Ketobacter alkanivorans: one gene and its partner. The protein of the gene in region 1 interacts with the protein of each later gene in a pairwise test. Links are inferred from orthologs where the notes say so. Each region holds a gene or a part of one and is shown on either strand. Other genes may lie near its edges.

Region 1 (3,335 bases):
CTTGCGACTGAGCGGTTTGCCCGGCGCCTAACGACTGAATCACCACCTGGCCGGAAGCCCGCAACTGCTGCACTGCCTCCTGCAAACTTGCCTGATCAGCAACTGAACCGGCAACGGGTGCAAAAATTTTCTTACTGGCCACGGAGGAGGTCACACGACGCACCAACGCCGCCAGATCGGTACTAAAGCCCGTGGCCGGACGCGCACGCCCAAACACTTCACCGATGTGATCATAACGACCACCATTGGCGATAGCCTGGCCCATATCAGGGACATAGGCACTGAACACCGGGCCAGTATGGTAGTGATAACCACGCAACTCGCCCAGATCAAAATACAATTTCACATCGGGATAACTGGCAACAAGCTGATCGGCGATCTGCTCCAGATCCGCCAGGGCTGACTGCACAGCCTGCGGTGCCTTGGCCAATACGCTGGCCGCTTTCGCCAATACCGATCGATCGCCCGCCAACGTTACCAACTGGCGCAGCATAACCGCCAGATCCGGATCACTTACCTGTTTTGCCAAGAAGGCCTCCAGCTCGGGAACCGCCTTACGCTGGAAAATTTCAAACAACTGCCATTCCAGATCGCCACTCAGACCGGCTTCTGCCGCCAGCGCACGATAAATGGCCACATGCCCCAGATCCAGATGCAATTCGCAACAACCACCGCGACGCAGGGTTTCCAGCATCAGACCGATCACTTCGATGTCACTGGCGATGCCACCATGACCATAGATTTCGGCACCGATCTGGATCAGGCTGCGACTGGCCGCCAGGCTTTCGGGTTTGGCATGCAACACGTGGCCTGCATAACACAGGCGAGTCACACCTTCTCGATTGAGGGTATGGGCATCAATGCGCGCCACTTGGGTGGTCATATCAGCACGCACGCCCATTAGGCGGCCGGTGAGCTGATCGGTCAGTTTGAAGGTCTGCAGGGCCAGATCATTGCCCGCACCTGTCAGTAGGGATTCGAGATACTCAACCAGAGGGGGAAACACCTGCTCGTAACCCCAGCTTTTATAAAGATCCAGCAAGTCCCGACGCAACTGTTCCAGTTTCGCCGCCTGTGGGGGCAGGATTTCATCGATCCCATCGGGTAACAACCATCGATCTGCTGTGGCCATAAAGCGTTCGCCGTTGTCCTCTATTACTCTGTTTGAGTCGTTGTACGTCATGATTTAGGTTTTGGGGCCTGATTTAGCCCACAAAAAAACCGGGGGATCGCCCCGGTTTCCTTATGATAACACGCATCGAGGGGCCGAGTTAAACCTTTCGGCCCCTTTTTACCTACTCGCTCTTCATAAATCGGAAGAACTCTCCATCAGGCTGCACGACGATCAGGTCGTTCTTGCTGTTAAAGACATCTTTGTAGGCATCCATGCTGCGATAAAAGCTATAGAATTCAGGATCTTTCTGATAGGCGCTGGCATAGATTGACGCTGCTTCCGCATCGCCTGCACCCCGTAGCTCTTCCGCTTGACGATAGGCACCAGCCAGGATCTCGGTACGCTCACGATCGGCAGCAGCACTGATACCTTCTGCCAGCTCGGCACCGCGAGCACGATGGCTACGAGCTTCACGTTCACGCTCGGCACGCATCCGGTCGTATACCGAGGCACTGGCACTGGAAGGCAGCTCGATACGCTTGACCCGAATCTCCACCACATCAATACCCAGGGCTTCCTGAGCTTGGTCGTCAATGGCCTTGGCCAAATCCACCACCAGCTCTTCCCGCTCACCGGCCACAACTTCATACACAGTACGCGCACCAAACTGATTACGCAGGCCTTCGTTCACACGGGGGGCCAACAGCAGCCGCACACGAGTCTCAAGGCCGCCGCCGGTGGCAATATAAAACTGCTTGATGTCTTTGATACGCCACATCACGTATGAATCCACGATCAGACGCTTCTTCTCCTGGGTCAGATACTCTTCCTGACGCATTTCCAGTACGCGAATACGGCCATCAAACAGGCGCGGCTCATGTATAAAAGGTATTTTGAACTGGATCCCTGGCTGCAGATCATCTCTCACCACTTCACCAAATTTCAGCAATACGCCACGCTCACTTTCTTTCACGGTGAATATGGCGCTACCGGTAACCAGGGCAACCACTGCGATCAGCAGTAAGACTGTCATACTTTTGTTATTCATTAGCGATTCTCCCAGCGTGTTTCACGGGCCTGACGAATTCGCTCCAAGCCACGAACGGAGTCGGAGGCTTTTTTGGTCGCACCCTTGCTTTGCTGAGTAGAATCAGCTTCTACAACAATGGACTTCGCTTCTGTACGTCGACCTTCCAGGATTTTATCGATAGGGAGGTACATCATGCTATTGCCCCCATCCACGTCCACCAGAACCTTGGACGTGTTGCTGAGCACGCTTTCCATGGTGTCGATGTACATACGGCGACGGGTCACTTCCGGTGCCAGCTTGTACTCGGCATAAAGCCTTTCAAAGCGGTTGGCCTGACCTTTGGATCGCTCCACGATCTCGGCCTTGTAAGCGTTGGCCTCCTCGATCATGCGCTGCGCTTCACCACGCGCCTCTGGCACGATTTGGTTGGCGTAGGCTTCCGCTTCATTCTTAACGCGCTCTTCGTCTTCCCGTGCTTTGATAACATCATCGAAGGCGGCTTTCACTTCCTTGGGAGGATGTGCATCTTCGATGTTCAGCTTATCAATGGTGAGACCGGTTTTATAACGATCCAGATATTCCTGCAGGCGCTGATGCACTTCTACGGCGATGGCTTCACGGCCGTCGGTCAGCACCCGATCCATTTCGCTGCCACCCACCACGTGACGCAGTGCGGATTCCACCGCATTACGCAAGGTGTCGATGGGCGCACTGGATTCGAGGAAATAGGCTCTGGAATCCGTGACCACGAACTGAACCTGCAGATCCAAATCCACAATGTTCTGGTCTTCGGTGAGCATCGTGGCGCGCACCGGCATGGTTTCACGCTGGTTTACGTCCACTTTCTGTACAGTATCGATGCCCCATGGGTTCCAGTGTAGACCGGCACTGACGGTATCATGGTATTTGCCGAAACGCAGCACCAATGCTTCTTCGGCCTGTTCGACCCGATACAAACCGGCCACCAGCCACAACACGAAGACAACGCCCAGAATCAGCAATAACAGGCCGAAACCGCCGCTATCGTTGTTCTGACCACCACCCAGCATACCGCCGAATCGGTCTTGCAGTTTTTTGATCACATCGTCCAGTTCCGACTGGCCGCGGCCATCCCGGCCTCGCCATGGATCCTGATTACGCCCGCCACCGGGCTCATTCCAAGCCATACTATGCTCCGCTGTTTTCTATGCT
Region 2 (3,349 bases), 1.9 Mb from region 1 along the record:
ACCTGCCTACCTGAAAGTCACCGGGCGCGTATTGTAGAGCAGTCCGGCTCAGGACACCAAAAAATTCGCAGCGCAGAGCGCCATCAGGCAAAATAGGCGCTTGGTAATTCGAATAATTAGGTGAGGTAGGTTTTGTCGCGATCCAAAACCAGTGGTAAATGGCTGCGTGAGCATTTTGATGATGTCTATGTGCAACGAGCCAAAGATGAGGGCTGGCGCTCGCGAGCTGCTTATAAGTTGTTGGAAATAAACGAAAAGGATAAGCTGATCAAACCCGGGATGACGGTGCTGGATCTGGGGGCTGCGCCGGGAAGCTGGAGCCAGATAGCCGCCAAGCTGGTGGGTGATCATGGCTTGGTGATTGCCTCGGATATTCTGGAAATGGATCCCATTGCCGGAGTCAGCTTCCTGCAGGGCGACTTCCGTGAAGAGTCGGTCTATCAACAACTGCTTGAAATTATAGGAAATCGCCCCGTTGACCTTGTAATCTGCGATATGGCCCCCAATATGAGTGGGGTGAATGCGGTTGATCAGCCCCGTGGTATGTATCTCGCTGAGCTTGCTTTAGATATGGTGAAGCAAGTACTGAACAAAAACGGAGATTACTTGGTCAAAGTATTCCAGGGAGCAGGGTTGCCCGAATACCGTCAGGATATGCAGCGTTGTTTTGGTAAGCTGATTACCCGCAAACCCGACGCATCAAGGCCCCGCTCCAAGGAAGTGTATCTGCTTGGTAAGGGGTTTCTAGGTTCGTGACCTGTTTCCTGCGAAAGATGGTGTAAGCGTCTATTGTGTAGTAATGTAGGTCATTAAACGCAGTAATAAGTATTCTCGTCTGACTCGCTCATGACGAATGTGAAGAGAGGGTAAACCCTTGAACGATATGGCAAAAAACCTAATTTTGTGGGTTGTGATCGCAATTGTCCTGCTTTCCGTTTTCAATAATTTCAGCGCCAATACCAGCTCCCAGGCGATTCCGTATTCTCAGTTTATTGAATACGTACAGAATGGCCAGGTGGACAAAGTGGTCATTGATGGTGAGACAGTGTCCGGTCGAACCGTTACCAGCGAGAAGTTCGAAACCGTCTTACCCGCTATTGCTGATATTGACTTGATGCCAATGCTGTTGGAAAACAACGTTGCTATTGAAGGTCGCGCTCCTGAAAAGCAGAGCTTGTGGGCTCAGCTGTTGGTTGCCTGTTTCCCGATTATCCTGATCGTTGCCATTTTCATGTTCTTCATGCGCCAGATGCAGGGCGGCGGTGGTGGTCGTGGCGGCCCCATGACGTTCGGTAAGAGTCGTGCTCGTTTATTAAGCGAAGATCAGATCAAAACCACGTTCGCCGACGTTGCCGGTTGTGATGAGGCCAAAGACGAAGTGCAAGAGCTGGTAGAGTTTTTGCGAGACCCTGCAAAATTCCAGCGCCTTGGCGGCAAGATCCCGCGCGGCGTGCTGATGGTGGGTTCGCCAGGTACGGGTAAAACCCTGTTGGCTAAAGCCATAGCGGGTGAGGCCAAAGTGCCTTTCTTTACCATATCAGGCTCCGACTTTGTGGAAATGTTTGTGGGTGTGGGCGCGTCCCGCGTTCGTGACATGTTCGAGCAGGCGAAAAAGCAAGCACCCTGTATCGTCTTTATTGATGAAATCGATGCGGTAGGCCGCTCCCGTGGAGCTGGTTTAGGGGGTGGTCACGATGAGCGTGAGCAGACTCTGAACCAGTTGCTGGTTGAAATGGACGGCTTCGAGCCCAACGATGGCGTTATTGTTATTGCCGCTACCAACCGCCCGGATGTACTGGATTCCGCTTTGTTGCGTCCTGGTCGTTTCGATCGCCAGGTTGTGGTATCTGCTCCGGATATCCGGGGTCGAGAACAGATCCTGAAAGTACACATGCGCAAAGTGCCCTTGGGCGACGATGTGGATGCCAAGGCTATTGCCCGAGGCACACCCGGTTTTTCCGGCGCGGACTTGGCCAATTTGGTCAACGAAGCTGCTTTGTTCGCTGCCCGTGCCAGTAAGCGCGTGGTGGAAATGAATGAATTTGAAAAAGCTAAAGACAAGATCCTGATGGGCGCTGAGCGCACCAGTATGGTCATGTCCGAGAAAGAAAAACTCAATACAGCCTACCATGAAGCAGGCCATGCGATTGTCGGGCGCCTGGTGCCTGAGCATGATCCGGTATACAAAGTCAGCGTCATTCCCCGTGGTCGTGCGCTGGGTGTGACCATGTATCTGCCCTTGGAAGACAAATACAGTCAGAGCAAGCGCGCCCTCGAAAGCATGGTTTGTTCATTGTTCGGTGGCCGTATTGCCGAAGAGATAACCTTAGGTCGGGATGGTGTTACCACCGGAGCCTCCAACGATATTCATCGTGCCACTGAGATCGCCCGCAATATGGTCACCAAGTGGGGGTTGTCGGAGAAGATGGGGCCACTGAGCTACGAAGAGGATGAAGGCGAAGTCTTTTTGGGTCGCCAATATACTCAGCGCAAAATGGTGTCCAGCCAGACAGCCAAAGAAATTGATGCTGAAGTTCGTAAGATAATTGACGAATGCTACCAGCGGGCGCAGACCATATTAGAAGAAAATATGGAGAGATTGCACGCGATGGCTGAAGCACTGATGCTGTATGAAACCATCGATGCCCAGCAGATAGAGGATATTATGAACGACCGTAAGCCGCGACCACCTAAGGGTTGGAATGATTCCAATGAAGGCCCTACCGGTGGCAGCCCTGCGGTGGATACGTCTGCGACAGAAAAGCAGGATGATTCAAGCACCGGTTCCATCGGTGGCCCCGCCAACACTCATTAACATCAAGATAAGCGAATGCCCGAAAAAGGTTCGCCCCCAAACGGTCTCCAGTGCGGAGGCCGTTTTTTAAATCTGTCAAAACCTGCTGTTATGGGTGTGCTCAATGTCACGCCTGATTCGTTCTCCGATGGTGGAAAATTCTGCAATCATGAGCAAGCCATCAGCCAGGCTCTGCGCATGGTTGACCAGGGTGCCGCTATCATTGATGTGGGGGGTGAATCTACGCGTCCGGGAGCCGATCCGGTTTCAGAGCAAGAGGAACTGGATCGGGTGATCCCAGTGGTGCTGGCGCTGGCGGCTGAAGTGGATGCGATCATTTCTGTCGATACCAGTACGCCCGCTGTGATGGCGGAGGCCGAATCATCTGGTGCCGGTTTGATCAATGACGTGCGAGCCCTGGAGCGAGAGGGAGCCCTCGAGTGTGCAAAAAACAGCACACTTCCCGTCTGTCTTATGCACATGCAGGGTGATCCTGTTTCAATGCAGAATAATCCTCAATACAGTAATGTCGTGAGCGATGTGGCTGGCTATCTT

Evidence for each region. The genes of interacting proteins can lie anywhere in the genome.
Region 2: the proteins of hflC (region 1) and ftsH interact in binary tests that used the Escherichia coli proteins (3 or more experiments, as listed by UniProt). The link is inferred for Ketobacter alkanivorans from one-to-one orthologs.

Annotation. Positions count from the first base shown.
Region 1 is NZ_CP022684.1:3,496,628-3,499,962, reverse strand. The notes cover bases 230-3,228. They hold hflC (protease modulator HflC), read right to left. Parts: upstream 2,163-3,228; coding sequence 1,296-2,162; downstream 230-1,295. Other genes in these bases: hflK (FtsH protease activity modulator HflK), read right to left, coding at 2,162-3,228; Kalk_RS14975 (ATP phosphoribosyltransferase regulatory subunit), read right to left, coding at 230-1,132. In the rest of the region: more of Kalk_RS14975, read right to left, coding at 1-229; more of hflK, read right to left, coding at 3,229-3,310.
Region 2 is NZ_CP022684.1:1,588,787-1,592,135, reverse strand. What follows is about bases 374-3,349. They hold ftsH (ATP-dependent zinc metalloprotease FtsH), read left to right. Parts: upstream 374-883; coding sequence 884-2,815; downstream 2,816-3,349. Other genes in these bases: folP (dihydropteroate synthase), read left to right, coding at 2,831-3,349; rlmE (23S rRNA (uridine(2552)-2'-O)-methyltransferase RlmE), read left to right, coding at 374-756. In the rest of the region: more of rlmE, read left to right, coding at 133-373. UniProt on the Escherichia coli protein: Acts as a processive, ATP-dependent zinc metallopeptidase for both cytoplasmic and membrane proteins. Plays a role in the quality control of integral membrane proteins.